Linked DNA regions of Pseudovibrio sp. Tun.PSC04-5.I4. Each later gene encodes a partner of the first gene's protein in a complex. Links are inferred from orthologs where the notes say so. Each region holds a gene or a part of one and is shown in the gene's direction. Other genes may lie near its edges.

Evidence for each region. The genes of interacting proteins can lie anywhere in the genome.
Region 2: the proteins of secY (region 1) and secA are in contact, whole or in part, in a crystal structure (PDB 3DIN), measured with the Thermotoga maritima proteins. The link is inferred for Pseudovibrio sp. Tun.PSC04-5.I4 from one-to-one orthologs. Residues at the interface, in WP_004081795.1 of Thermotoga maritima: Glu108, Gly109, Glu110, Glu111, Ala236, Glu237, Arg238, Arg239, Ile240, Thr241, Ile242, Gln243, Tyr244, Ala245, Arg246, Arg247, Val248, Thr249, Gly250, Arg251, Arg252, Val253, Tyr254, Gly256, Ala257, Ser258, Thr259, Tyr260, Leu261, Pro262; in WP_004082002.1 of Thermotoga maritima: Glu261, Ala262, Arg263, Lys300, Ala301, Arg302, Thr303, Ile304, Ile305, Leu323, Tyr324, Asp325, Pro326, Val329, Ser330, Tyr333, Ile336, Lys340, Phe345, Val349, Glu363, Phe364, Tyr374, Ser375, Gly376, Gly377, Glu393, Ile395, Thr482, Ser483.

The regions. Positions count from the first base shown.
Region 1 is NZ_FNLB01000006.1:4,403,187-4,410,908, forward strand. Bases 4,244-7,177 are described here. They hold secY (preprotein translocase subunit SecY), read left to right. Parts: upstream 4,244-5,007; coding sequence 5,008-6,348; downstream 6,349-7,177. Other genes in these bases: rpmD (50S ribosomal protein L30), read left to right, coding at 4,280-4,474; rplO (50S ribosomal protein L15), read left to right, coding at 4,493-4,960; BLS62_RS25730 (adenylate kinase), read left to right, coding at 6,345-6,917; rpsM (30S ribosomal protein S13), read left to right, coding at 7,138-7,177. Also shown: rplP (50S ribosomal protein L16), read left to right, coding at 1-167; rpmC (50S ribosomal protein L29), read left to right, coding at 192-392; rpsQ (30S ribosomal protein S17), read left to right, coding at 403-645; rplN (50S ribosomal protein L14), read left to right, coding at 705-1,073; rplX (50S ribosomal protein L24), read left to right, coding at 1,073-1,390; rplE (50S ribosomal protein L5), read left to right, coding at 1,383-1,940; rpsN (30S ribosomal protein S14), read left to right, coding at 1,974-2,279; rpsH (30S ribosomal protein S8), read left to right, coding at 2,292-2,690; rplF (50S ribosomal protein L6), read left to right, coding at 2,735-3,268; rplR (50S ribosomal protein L18), read left to right, coding at 3,280-3,633; rpsE (30S ribosomal protein S5), read left to right, coding at 3,675-4,238; more of rpsM, read left to right, coding at 7,178-7,506; rpsK (30S ribosomal protein S11), read left to right, coding at 7,572-7,722. UniProt on the Escherichia coli protein: The central subunit of the protein translocation channel SecYEG. Consists of two halves formed by TMs 1-5 and 6-10.
Region 2 is NZ_FNLB01000006.1:3,275,040-3,280,488, reverse strand. The notes cover bases 1-3,373. They hold secA (preprotein translocase subunit SecA), read left to right. Parts: upstream 1-380; coding sequence 381-3,173; downstream 3,174-3,373. Other genes in these bases: BLS62_RS20580 (class I SAM-dependent methyltransferase), read left to right, coding at 3,343-3,373; BLS62_RS20590 (peptidylprolyl isomerase), read right to left, coding at 1-114. Also shown: more of BLS62_RS20580, read left to right, coding at 3,374-4,110; BLS62_RS20575 (PadR family transcriptional regulator), read left to right, coding at 4,189-4,731; BLS62_RS20570 (GyrI-like domain-containing protein), read left to right, coding at 4,742-5,347. UniProt on the Escherichia coli protein: Required for protein export, interacts with the SecYEG preprotein conducting channel.

The DNA.
Region 1 (7,722 bases):
TGGGTAAGGGTAAAGGTGCTCCTGAGTACTGGGCGTGCCGGGTTAAACCTGGTCGCATCATGTTCGAAATGGACGGTGTGTCTGAAGAAATTGCTCGTGAAGCAATGCGTCTGGCCGCTTCTAAGCTCCCGATTAAGTGCCGGTTCGTCCAGCGCGTCGGCGAGTAATCGGACAGTCGAAAGGAAACAGCCATGAAGGCTAGCGACGTACGAGCAAAGACCTCAGACGAGCTTGCGGTAAACTTGGAAGAACTGAAAAAAGAACAGTTCAACTTTCGTTTCCAAAAAGCAACAGGTCAGCTCGAAAACACCGCTCGTGTCCGTCAGGTACGCCGGGACATCGCGCGGGTTCAGACAATATTGCGCGATAAGCGCATGTCTGACAACGCATAAGGAGCAAGTGGTGCCAAAGCGTATTTTGCGGGGCGTCGTTGTTGGCGATGCGAACGAAATGACAATCACGGTTAAGGTAGAGCGTCGCTTTACCCATCCGTTATTGAAAAAAGTTGTGCGCCGTACGAAGAAGTATCGTGCACACGATCAAAATAATTCTTACAAGGTTGGTGATCTCGTTCAGATTGAAGAATGTGCTCCAATCTCTAAGAATAAGAAATGGACCGTTGTTTCCTCGGAAGCAGCGAGCTAGTGAACGCATCCAGAGCTTCTAATTATTTAGGACTCTGAGAAAGAACAAGGCGACGAGTCATGATTCAGATGCAAACAAACCTCGACGTAGCCGATAATTCCGGCGCACGTCGTGTCATGTGCATCAAAGTGCTCGGCGGCTCCAAACGGAAGTATGCTGGCGTTGGCGACATTATTGTCGTCTCCGTCAAAGAAGCAATTCCGCGGGGCCGTGTAAAAAAGGGCGACGTGATGAAAGCGGTCGTCGTGCGCACGGCTAAAGACGTCCGTCGCGCCGACGGCAGTGTGATCCGTTTCGACAGCAATGCTGCCGTACTGATCAACAATAACAAAGAACCGATCGGAACACGTATTTTTGGTCCAGTTCCTCGTGAACTGCGTGCTAAGAATCACATGAAGATCATTTCGCTTGCGCCGGAGGTGCTCTGATGCCCGCGAAGATCAAAAAGGGCGACAAAGTCGTCGTTATTGCCGGTCGTGACAAAGGAAAGTCTGGGGAAGTTATCCAGATGTTTCCGTCCGAAAACCGCGCTGTCGTGCGTGGCGTAAATATGGTGCGTAAGCATCAACGCCAGACCCAGCAGAGCGAGGGCGGAATCATCGCAAAGGAAGCTCCTATTCAGCTTTCCAACATTGCCATTGCTGATCCTAAGGATGGCAAACCGACCCGCGTCGGTTTCACGACTAATGAAGCAGGCGTCACAGTACGTGTCGCCAAGCGTTCAGGAGACGTGATTGATGGCTGACGCTACCTTTACTCCACGGCTTAAAGCGCACTACAAAGATGTAGTGCGTGGACAGCTTCAGGAGAAGTTTAACTACACCAACCCAATGATGATTCCTTCGATCGAAAAGATCGTTTTGAACATGGGTGTTGGTGAAGCTGTTGCTGATAGTAAGAAAGTTCGGATCGCTTCTGAAGATCTTAGCTTGATTGCTGGTCAAAAGGCGGTTATTACCCGTGCTAGAAAGTCTATCGCGACCTTTAAGGTTCGTGAAGATATGCCTCTGGGTACTAAGGTTACACTTCGTCGTAATCAGATGTTCGAATTCATGGATCGTTTGATCACAATCGCGCTTCCGCGTGTACGTGATTTCCGCGGCCTGAATCCGAAAAGCTTTGACGGACGTGGCAACTACGCCTTGGGACTGAAAGAACACATTGTTTTCCCTGAAATTGACTACGATAAAGTAGATCAAATGTGGGGCATGGACATTGTCGTTTGCACCAACGCAAAAACTGATGACGAAGCGCGTGAACTGCTGCGCGCGTTCAACTTCCCGTTCCGCAAATAAAAGCGGTATACGGGAAAGGAACGAGGACAGACGATGGCGAAGAAAAGCGCGGTCGAGAAAAATAAGCGGCGTATAGCTCTTGTAAGCAAGTTTGCTGCAAAGCGCGCTGCCCTGAAGGCGACGGCTAAAGACGAAAGTCTTTCTCTTGAGGAACGGTTCACTGCACGGCTCCAGCTTGCTAAGCTGCCGCGCAATTCCGCACCTACAAGGGTACGTAACCGGTGTGAAATCACTGGGCGCCCACGCGGTTATTACCGCAAGCTTAAGATGTCGCGTATTGCGCTTCGTGAGTTGGGTTCCATGGGCAAGATCCCGGGTCTCGTAAAGTCGAGCTGGTAAGGAGTTACTGCTATGTCAATTTCCGATCCAGTCGGTGATATGCTTACGCGCATTCGTAATGCGCAGATGCGTCGCAAATCTAAAGTAAGCACACCTGCTTCTAAGTTACGCGCACGCATTTTGGACGTTTTGGCCTCGGAAGGTTATATCCGTGGTTACACTGCCGTTGATTTCGGTGGTGGTAAGTCCGAAATTGAAATTGAACTGAAGTACTTTGACGGTGCACCAGTGATACGCACGATTGAGCGTGTATCTAAGCCTGGTCGTCGTGTATACTCTTCAGTCAAGAACATTCCACACGTGGCCAATGGCCTCGGTGTTTCTATTCTGTCCACACCTCAGGGTGTTATGGCGGATCATGATGCACGTGATAAAAACGTTGGTGGTGAAGTACTCTGCCGCATCTTCTGATGCGGCAGAGTCCGATTGAGTAAACTAACAGACAGGTTGATCCTATGTCTCGAATTGGCAAAAAGCCAGTCCCCGTGCCAAGCGGGGTAACGGCAACGATCAACGGCCAGAATGTTATCGTAAAAGGCCCGAAGGGGGAGCTCTCCTTCGTGGTCCACGATATTGTTTCGGTCGAAATGACGGATGATGGTATCCGTCTTGATCCGCGCAACCAGACTAAAGCTGCGCGTTCCATGTGGGGTATGTCCCGCACCATGGTCGCAAACCTTATCACTGGTGTAACCTCCGGCTTCGTAAAGCAGCTGGCGATTACCGGTGTTGGTTATCGTGCACAAGTTCAAGGTAAAACCCTTAATCTCGCTCTCGGTTTCTCTCATGATGTCAAATTTGACATTCCTGAGGGTGTTGAGATCAAATGTCCGAAGCCGACAGAAATTGTCATCAACGGCATTGATAAGCAGCAGATAGGGCAGGTAGCCGCGAACATTCGTGAATATCGCCCACCTGAGCCATACAAAGGCAAGGGTATTCGTTATGCGGACGAATTCATCGTTCGTAAAGAAGGCAAGAAGAAGTAACGGTACGGACCATGGCGAATGGAAATTCTTTCGAACGTCGTCGCGCCCGTGTGCGCCGTTCGGTCAAAAAGGTAGCGAATGGTCGTTTACGACTATCCGTCTTCCGCTCATCCAAGCAAATTTACGCTCAGATCATCGACGACGCCAAGGGTGTTACCCTTGCATCTGCGTCTACGATTGAAAAAGACGTAAATGTAGCAAACGGCGGCAACAAAGATGCTGCTGTTGCTGTAGGCAAGCTGATTGCTGAACGCGCTATTGCTGCGGGTATCAAAGAAGTCGTGTTTGATCGCGGTGGTTATATCTATCATGGCCGTGTTCAGGCTTTGGCAGATGCTGCCCGTGAAGGCGGTCTGAGCTTCTGATCAGCGCCTTTTGGTGCTCCTAAATAACGGGAAACATTATTATGGCGAGACAGGATAACCGGGATCGTGAAGAGCGCGACAGCGAATTTGTCGATAAGCTTGTTCACATCAACCGCGTCGCTAAAGTTGTCAAGGGTGGTCGTCGTTTCGGCTTCGCTGCTCTTGTAGTAGTTGGTGATCAAAAAGGCCGCGTTGGCTTTGGTCACGGTAAGGCTCGTGAAGTGCCAGAAGCCATCCGCAAAGCGACTGAAGCCGCTAAGCGTACTATGGTTCGTGTGCCACTTCGTGAAGGCCGTACACTCCATCACGATGTTGAAGGTCAGCATGGCGCCGGGAAAGTTGTGCTTCGCGCAGCTCCTGCAGGTACTGGTATTATTGCCGGTGGTCCTATGCGTGCTGTGTTCGAAACGCTCGGTGTTCAGGATGTTGTTGCGAAGTCCCTCGGAACTTCCAACCCATACAACATGGTGCGTGCGACTTTTGACGCACTGAAAAAAGAAGACAGCCCGCGTTCTGTTGCAGCACGTCGTGGTCTCAAGGTTTCATCCTTGCAGGCACGTCGTCGTGACAAAGACGATGCGGCACCAGTAAAGGCTGAGGCGTAAGCCTCACAGCTTTTGCTGGCTGGAGAACAAGGGTTAGTGTCATGGCTAATACTGAACAGACCGTAACGGTCGAACAGATCGGTAGCCCGCTTCGCCGTCCTGCTGATCAGCGTGCAACGCTGATTGGTTTGGGTTTGAACAAGATGCATCGTCGTCGTACTCTGAAGGATACTCCAGAAGTACGCGGCATGATCCGTAAGGTTCAGCATCTGGTTCGCGTCGTAGACGAAGCATAGCGAACCGGGAGAACTATCATGAAACTCAACGAACTCCGGGATAACCCGGGTGCTGTTAAGGACCGTACACGCGTAGGACGCGGCATCGGTTCTGGCAAGGGAAAGACTGGCGGCCGTGGTGTCAAAGGTCAAAAATCCCGTTCGGGTGTTGCCATTAAGGGTTTTGAGGGCGGGCAGATGCCATTGCATCGTCGTCTTCCAAAGCGCGGCTTCACCAACATTTTTGCTAAGGACCTGAATATCGTGTCCTTGGGACGTGTTCAGACAGCGATTGAAGCCGGTAAGCTTGATGCTTCCGCAACAGTTACTGTTGAAACACTTAAAGCAGCCGGCATTGTTCGCCGCGTTCTGGATGGCGTTCGCCTCCTGTCCGACGGTGAACTGAAGACTGCTGTGAACTTCGAGATTGCTGGTGCTTCCAAAACTGCTGTTGAAGCAGTTGAGAAAGTAGGCGGCAAGGTCGTCATCAAGGAAGGCAAGGCTTAACAGCCTTGCTTTTTTTTGGGGTGTATCCAAACTGACCGGAGCGCGGGATGGCTTCTGCTGCCGAGCAACTTGCTTCAAACTTAAACTTTTCTGCCTTTGCAAAGGCTGAGGAACTGAAGAAGCGGATCTGGTTCACGCTAGGCGCGCTTTTGGTTTACCGATTCGGTACCTATATCCCTCTGCCTGGAATTAATCCTGACGCGCTTGCTCAGGCCTTCGGAAACGTACAGACTGGCATTGTTGGTCTGTTCAATATGTTCTCCGGTGGTGCTGTCGAGCGTATGGCTATTTTTGCCCTCGGCATTATGCCATATATTTCTGCGTCGATTATTATTCAGCTTATGACTTCTGTTGTTCCTTCGTTGGAACAACTGAAGAAAGAGGGTGAACAGGGCCGGAAAAAAATCAACCAGTACACTCGTTTTGGTACAGTGATTTTGGCTACTTTCCAGGCATACGGTATTTCCGTAGGTTTGGAATCTGGCGCGAACATTGTTATCGATCCGGGCTGGTTCTTCCGTATTGCTACTGTTCTTACTCTTGTTGGTGGTACAATGTTCCTGATGTGGCTGGGTGAGCAAATCACCTCACGCGGCATTGGTAACGGCATTTCCCTAATTATTTTCGCCGGTATTGTTGCTGGTCTTCCCTCTGCTATTGCTTCTACATTGGAGCTCGGTCGTCAGGGTGCACTAGCTACGCCAATCATTCTGTTGGTCATTGTGCTTTCAGTTGTGATTATTGGTGTCATTGTATTTATGGAACGTGCACAGCGCAGGTTGCTGATTCAGTATCCTCGTCGCCAACAGGGAAATAAGATGTTCGAGGGGAACACGTCGTTCCTCCCGCTTAAGCTCAATACGGCAGGTGTTATTCCACCGATTTTTGCTAGTTCCTTGTTATTGGTGCCTGCAACCGTTGCTGGCTTCCAAACGGCTGATGCCACTGGTGCGATGGCGTGGTTGACTACAATCACTGCTTTGCTTGGTAATGGCCAGCCGCTTTACATGGCACTTTATGCGACATTGATCGTTTTCTTCTGTTTTTTCTATACCGCGATTGTTTTCAATCCGACGGAAACTGCAGATAACCTCAAGAAACATGGTGGCTTTATACCAGGGATTCGTCCCGGCGAACGGACTGCGCAGTACATTGACCATGTGCTAACTCGTATTACGGTTGTTGGTGCAATATACATTACGTTAATTTGTATGTTGCCAGAGTTCTTGATCTCAGCAACGGGTGTTCCGTTCTACTTCGGTGGTACGTCTCTACTCATTGTTGTTAGCGTTACCATGGATACCGTTTCTCAGATCCAGGGACATCTTCTTGCACATCAGTACGAAGGTTTGGTGAAGAAAACGAAGTTGAAGGGGAAACGCAGATGAGACTGATTCTTCTTGGACCCCCTGGTGCTGGAAAAGGTACTCAGGCGGGCCGACTTGTAGACGCACATGGTATTGTGCAACTTTCTACAGGAGATATGCTTCGCGCGGCTGTTGCCGCTCAAAGCGAAATCGGCCTGAAGGTTAAAGATGTTTTAGCTCGTGGTGAGCTTGTTTCTGATGATCTCATTTGTTCCATTATTTCTGATCGTACAGATCAGTCTGATTGTGCGAATGGTTTTATTCTGGACGGTTTTCCGCGTACCATTGCGCAGGCTGATGCACTTGCTGCATTGCTTGATAAGAAGGGCCAGAGACTCGATGCTGTTGTTCAGTTGAAAGTCAACGAAGGTATTCTTCTTGAACGAATTGAAACACGTGCTCGCGAGAGCGCAGAAATTCGTTCCGATGATAATGCTGAAGCTTTGAAGAAGCGTCTTGCGGTTTATAACGAACAAACAGCTCCACTCGTTCACTACTACGATGAGCGGAATATGCTGATGACTGTTGACGGTATGCGTTCCGTTAACGAGGTTGCTTCTGAAATCGATGCTATTTTGAGCACGGTTTAATCCGTGCTTTTTAAAGGCAGGCGCTTGCGCCTGTCTTCATAATAAAGTATAGCCGGCGCACATCGACACCATAATCGATTGGCGCCGGTTTTCCTTGGGAAACTGAGGCTGATCTTTTTGCTGTGTGATTGGACGCTGTTGCTCTTCGGGGTGAGGGTGTTTTATCTGCAGGAAAATGGGAGAGGGAGCAATCCGCCCCTCGTATTTGGAGAAACGAAACGTGGCACGTATTGCTGGCGTCAACATTCCGACGAACAAGCGCGTAGTTATCGCGCTGCAGTACATTCATGGTATTGGCTCGAAGTTCGCGCAGGAAATTACCGAAAAAACCGGTATTGCTGCAGAGCGTCGCGTTAATGAACTTTCTGATGCAGAAGTTCTGAAAATCCGTGAAGCAATCGACGCAAATTACACCGTAGAGGGTGATCTTCGTCGTAGCACTGCAATGAACATTAAGCGTCTCATGGACCTTGGTTGCTACCGTGGCCTTCGCCACCGTCGTGGTCTGCCTGTTCGTGGTCAGCGCACTCATACCAACGCTCGTACTCGCAAGGGTCCTGCTAAAGCGATCGCTGGTAAGAAAAAATAACTAGCCGGTTTTCCGGTGGAGCCGCCGGCCATACGGCGGTGTAGATATCGAAGTTAGGAATTATAATGGCTAAAGAATCGACGCGCGTGCGTCGTCGCGAACGGAAGAATATTTCTTCAGGTGTCGCGCATGTGAACTCTACGTTCAATAACACCATGATCACGATCACCGATGCACAGGGCAATACGATTTCTTGGTCGTCTGCTGGCGCGCTTG
Region 2 (5,449 bases), 1.1 Mb from region 1 along the record:
TTTGTCCAGATTGAGGGCCGCGTCAGACTCTTGCGCTTGAGCAGCACCAAGCCCAATAACCAATGCAGCAACGGCAACTGAACTACCTAAGATCCCTGTAATTTTACGAAGCATAAGATCGCTTTCTTTATCTGTTTATGGAGAATTTAAAAAGAGTTGCAGGCAACAAAGCCTTATATTGCGATGGCAACTGCCGTTGACAACCTTTCAACCCACTCTTATCTCTCTGTCGCCTGCTTTTTTAATCGCAGGTGTTTAATATGCAGTGACCCAGATCAGACTCACGGAGATTTGACTGGATATATCACAAATGTGAAGATTTTTAGGGCTCGACCGCGGTGAGAAAAAACCGGCGTGCCCAAAGTAGGAAGGACCGCCACATGGTGGGGCTCGGCGCACTCGCTCGTAAGATATTTGGTTCAGCTAATGACCGTCGGATCAAGACACTCAAGCCCACAGTAGACGCTATTGCTGCTTTGGAGCCGGAAATGGAAGCTCTGACAGATGAACAGCTGGGAGCCAAAACTGACGAGTTCCGCGAGCAACTGGCGAAAGGCGTAAAGCTGGACGATCTCCTCGTTCCGGCATTCGCAGTCGTGCGAGAAGCATCTCGCCGTGTCCTTGGTCTTCGTCACTACGACGTGCAGCTCATCGGTGCTATGGTTCTCCACTCTGGAGAAATCACCGAAATGCGCACCGGTGAAGGTAAGACCCTTGTCGCGACAGCTCCCGTATACCTTAACGCATTGACAGGTAAGGGTGTTCACGTAGTAACAGTGAACGACTATCTGGCAACGCGTGACATTGAATGGATGGGGCAGGTTTACCGCTTCCTCGGCCTGACAACCGGTTTGATCGTCCATGGCATCTCTGATGAAGAACGCAAAGAAGCGTATGCCGCAGACGTGACATACGGCACCAACAACGAATTCGGCTTCGATTACCTTCGTGACAACATGAAGTATGATCGTGAGTCCATGTGTCAGCGCCCGCATAACTATGCGATCGTGGATGAGGTCGACTCCATCCTTGTCGATGAAGCTCGGACACCGCTGATCATTTCCGGTCCCTTGGAAGACCGTACCGATTTTTACAACCTCATTGATACATTTATCCCTCGACTAGCTGCGGAAGATTTTGAACTCGACGAGAAAGCTCGCTCCGCCACCTTCACCGAAGAAGGCAACGAGAAGCTTGAGCGATTGCTCACAGAAGCTGATCTCCTGAAAGGGGAATCACTTTATGATGTGGAAAATGTCACTGCAGTTCACCATCTACAGCAGGGCTTGAAAGCACACAAACTCTTCCAGCGTGATAAAGACTACATCGTCCGCGACGACGAAGTTGTTATTATTGATGAATTCACTGGTCGTATGATGCCAGGTCGACGTTTCTCTGAGGGCCTCCATCAGGCTCTGGAAGCAAAAGAAAAAGTTGCGATTCAGCCGGAAAACCAGACCCTCGCATCCATCACATTCCAGAACTACTTCCGCATGTATGACAAGCTTGCTGGCATGACCGGTACAGCGATGACAGAAGCTGAAGAGTTCATGGACATCTACAGCCTCGACGTGGTTGACATTCCAACCAACGTTTCTGTGCAGCGTGTAGATGACGATGATGAAGTTTACCGCACCGTTGCAGAAAAATACGACGCTATTCAGGTGCTCGTAGATGATTGTCACGACCGCGGTCAGCCTGTTCTTGTTGGCACCACATCCATCGAAAAATCCGAGATGCTCGCCGACTTGTTCACCAAGAACGGCTACACTCAGATAGACGTGTCAGACCCACTCGGCTTTGCAAGCATGTACTCCGGTAAGGATGCAGGCAAAAAGAAAGTCTTTGCTGTACTCAACGCCCGCTACCATGAGCAGGAAGCAATCATTATCGCACAGGCAGGTGTGCCCGGCGCTGTGACCATCGCCACCAACATGGCTGGTCGTGGTACTGATATTCAGCTCGGTGGTAACGTTGAAATGCGTGTCGCCAAAGAGCTGGGCGATATGGAAAAAGGTCCTGAACGCACCGCGAAGGAAGTGGAAATTAAAGCTGAAATTGAGCAGCTGAAGCAAAGAGCGCTGAAGGCCGGTGGCCTTTACGTTGTTGCGACTGAGCGCCATGAAAGCCGCCGCATTGATAACCAGCTCCGTGGTCGTTCTGGCCGTCAGGGTGATCCTGGACATTCCAAATTCTTCTTGTCTTTGCAAGATGATCTGATGCGCATCTTCGGTTCCGAGCGCATGGATTCCATGCTTCAAAAGCTTGGTCTGAAAGACGGCGAAGCAATCGTTCATCCATGGATCAACAAGGCACTTGAAAAAGCACAGCAGAAGGTTGAAGCCCGTAACTTCGACATTCGTAAAAACCTGCTGAAGTTCGATGATGTGATGAACGACCAGCGTAAGGTTGTTTTCGATCAGCGCCTCGAAATGATGGATCCTGAAGTAACTCAGGAAGCTGTTATCGGGATGCGCGAAGAGTTCGTGGAAGACCTCGTTGCAGCACACATTCCAGAACGTGCTTATCCTGAACAGTGGGACACGAAAGGCCTGAAGGAAGAGGTTCTGACAAAACTGAACCTTGACCTGCCAATCGTTGAATGGGCAAACGAAGAAGGCATCGCAGACGAGGAAGTGACTGCGCGTCTGAAGAAAGAAGCCAACGAAAAGATGGCGAGCAAGGCCGCGAACTACGGCCCTGACATTATGCGCCAGATCGAACGCGCTGTTCTGCTTCAGACCATCGATAACCTGTGGCGTGAGCACCTTGCAGACCTTGACCACCTGCGCTCAGCAGTTGGCCTGCGTGGGTACGCTCAGCGTGATCCTTTGCAGGAATACAAAACAGAATCCTTCACACTCTTCGAGACCATGTTGAGCAGTCTGCGCCAAACAACAACAACGCAATTGATGCACGTTGAGATGGTTCAACAGCAAGCACCAGAAGCGCCTCAGATGCCCGCGCATATGCAAGCACATCACACCAACCCTTTGACTGGTGAAGATGAAATGGCTGAAGCAGACAGGCAGCTTGCTCAGGCTCACGCAGCAGCTGCCCCAGAGGGCCGCGAAGCTGAAGACCCTGATACATGGGGCCGAGTTGGCCGCAACGAGCCATGCCCGTGTGGATCTGGCAAAAAGTACAAGCATTGTCACGGTGCGCTGGTCTAGCCGCAAACCGTTTCACGTTTCAAAAGGGCTGCTTCGGCGGCCCTTTTTTGTTGTCTGCGCACGACTAGCTCCATGGGAATTACACAGCAAAAAGATGGGAGTATTCCATTTCAGCCAGAGTGCTAATCTACGCATTCCTTGGCATTAATCTGGAAGTAGCGACCGAAACATGACCAGCTCTCACACGCTCACCTTCAACAAGTTGCTTCGCCAACTGATACCCAAAACCAAGCTGGATAGAACACGTGCTTCAGTAGAGGAGCAGTTGGGGCAACGTATTGAGGCGTTTTATGCGCCAGCAACAAACAGTTACTTGGCCCAGCTTTGCGATGTTTATGGCAGTGATAAAGGGACAAATTGCCCGGAAACATCCAAGTTTCAATGGGAACCGCATACCTATACAGACTTCTACAGCCTGATCTTCGATCATTGCCGTGATAAAATCACAAACGTCCTTGAATGCGGAATTGGCACCAACGACACCAATTGTCTCTCCAACATGGGCAAAGACGGAAAGCCTGGTGCGTCACTGCGCGTTTGGCGCGATTATTTCCCGAATGCGGAAATCACCGGAATAGATATTGACCCCAACTGCCTGTTTTCAGATATTCGCATTCAGACTTTCCAAGTTGATCAGACCAGCACCGACAGCATTGTCAATTTCAAAGCTCAGGTAGCTCCACACCCCTACGATCTTATCATTGATGACGGCCTGCGTCATTATGAGGCGGGTATCTGTTTCTTTGAGAACATCAGTGATCTGCTCACCAGCAACGGTGTCTATATCATCGAAGATGTGAACCGACACGACATCCACCGGTATGCGGAATATTTCCAGCAACGAGAAAGCAAATACAACTGCCGCTGCCTCCTGCTTTATCGCCAACACGTTAGCCTGCGAGACAACATGCTGGTGATGGTCACCAAGAAGCAATAGATACACGCTAGGCCAATTGACAAACCTATCTCTGTATTCTAGCACTAGAATATAATTTTATTCTAAGGCTAGAATAGTATGTCTGATAATCTCACTGATAGCGAATTGCTGGTTCTTGGTCTGGTTTCAGAAATGCCTCGCCATGGCTATGAGCTTGAACAGGTTATCGAGCAGCGTGGCATGCGTGAATGGACGCAAATTGGGTTTTCATCCATCTATTTTGTCCTAGGAAAGCTGGAGAAGAAAGACTTTGTCACAGCGGAAAAACCATCCGGTGCAAAGGCAAAGAAAAGTTACATAATGACGAGTACAGGACGAGATGCCCTCGTCACACAAACTCTCACAGCTATCAAAACCGTTAGACCTACCTACTCTTCCATACTGCTAGGAATGGCACATTGGCCTACCCTAACCCGCCAGCAAGCCCTGAGTGCTCTGCGCCAGCGCGGTGAAGCTCTTCAAACAGAACTCTCCCGCATCGAAAATATACTAATAGATCAACAACCTTTGCCAGATCACGTCGAAGCACTTTTCAACTTTTCAATCGGGCAACTGAAGGCCGAAGCCGACTGGCTTCATCAGACACTCGATTACATGACCTGCAAACCCTGGAACAGGTGAGGAAGCAGCTATGGTCGCAATTGATATTCAAGACAGATTGAAAGAACTCTACCAACCAACAACCAAGGACTTCTCTTTGGTCGATGTACCAGAAATGCAATTCGTCATGATCGACGGAAAAAGCAACCCGGAAGGTCCTGCTTTTTTACGGGCAGTAAAGTGGCTGTTTACGGTGATCTTTCCAATAAAACGCATCGCAAAGGAGCGAATGGGCAAACACTTTGTTGAACCGCCATTGGAAGCACTGTGGTGGGCCGATGATATGAACGACTTAATCACCGGCAAAAAAGACCAACTGAAGTGGCGTGCAATGATTGTTCTACCACATTGGTTGGATGAGGATATATTCAGAGATGCCATTCAGTTGGCTACGCAAAAACTCGGAGACGCCCCTGCAAGTTTACGGCGTGAGAGCATAACAGAGGGCCACTGCGTGCAAATTATGCACAAAGGCCCCAACGCAGATTTGCGCCAGATAGTTGCCAAGCTTCATCAGGAATTCCTGCCAACGCACGATCTAGTCGCAAGGGGACATCATCACGAGATCTATCTGAATGACTCAAACCGCGTTGCTCCGGAAAAACTGAAGACAATCCTACGCCAACCAGTTCAATAAATGTGAACAATCCAGCAGTCTAATGACATTCATGCGCCATGTCACATCCTTCAGATCGCTGGATGCCCCAACACCTCACGACCCTTTAAGGTTTCCTAGGCG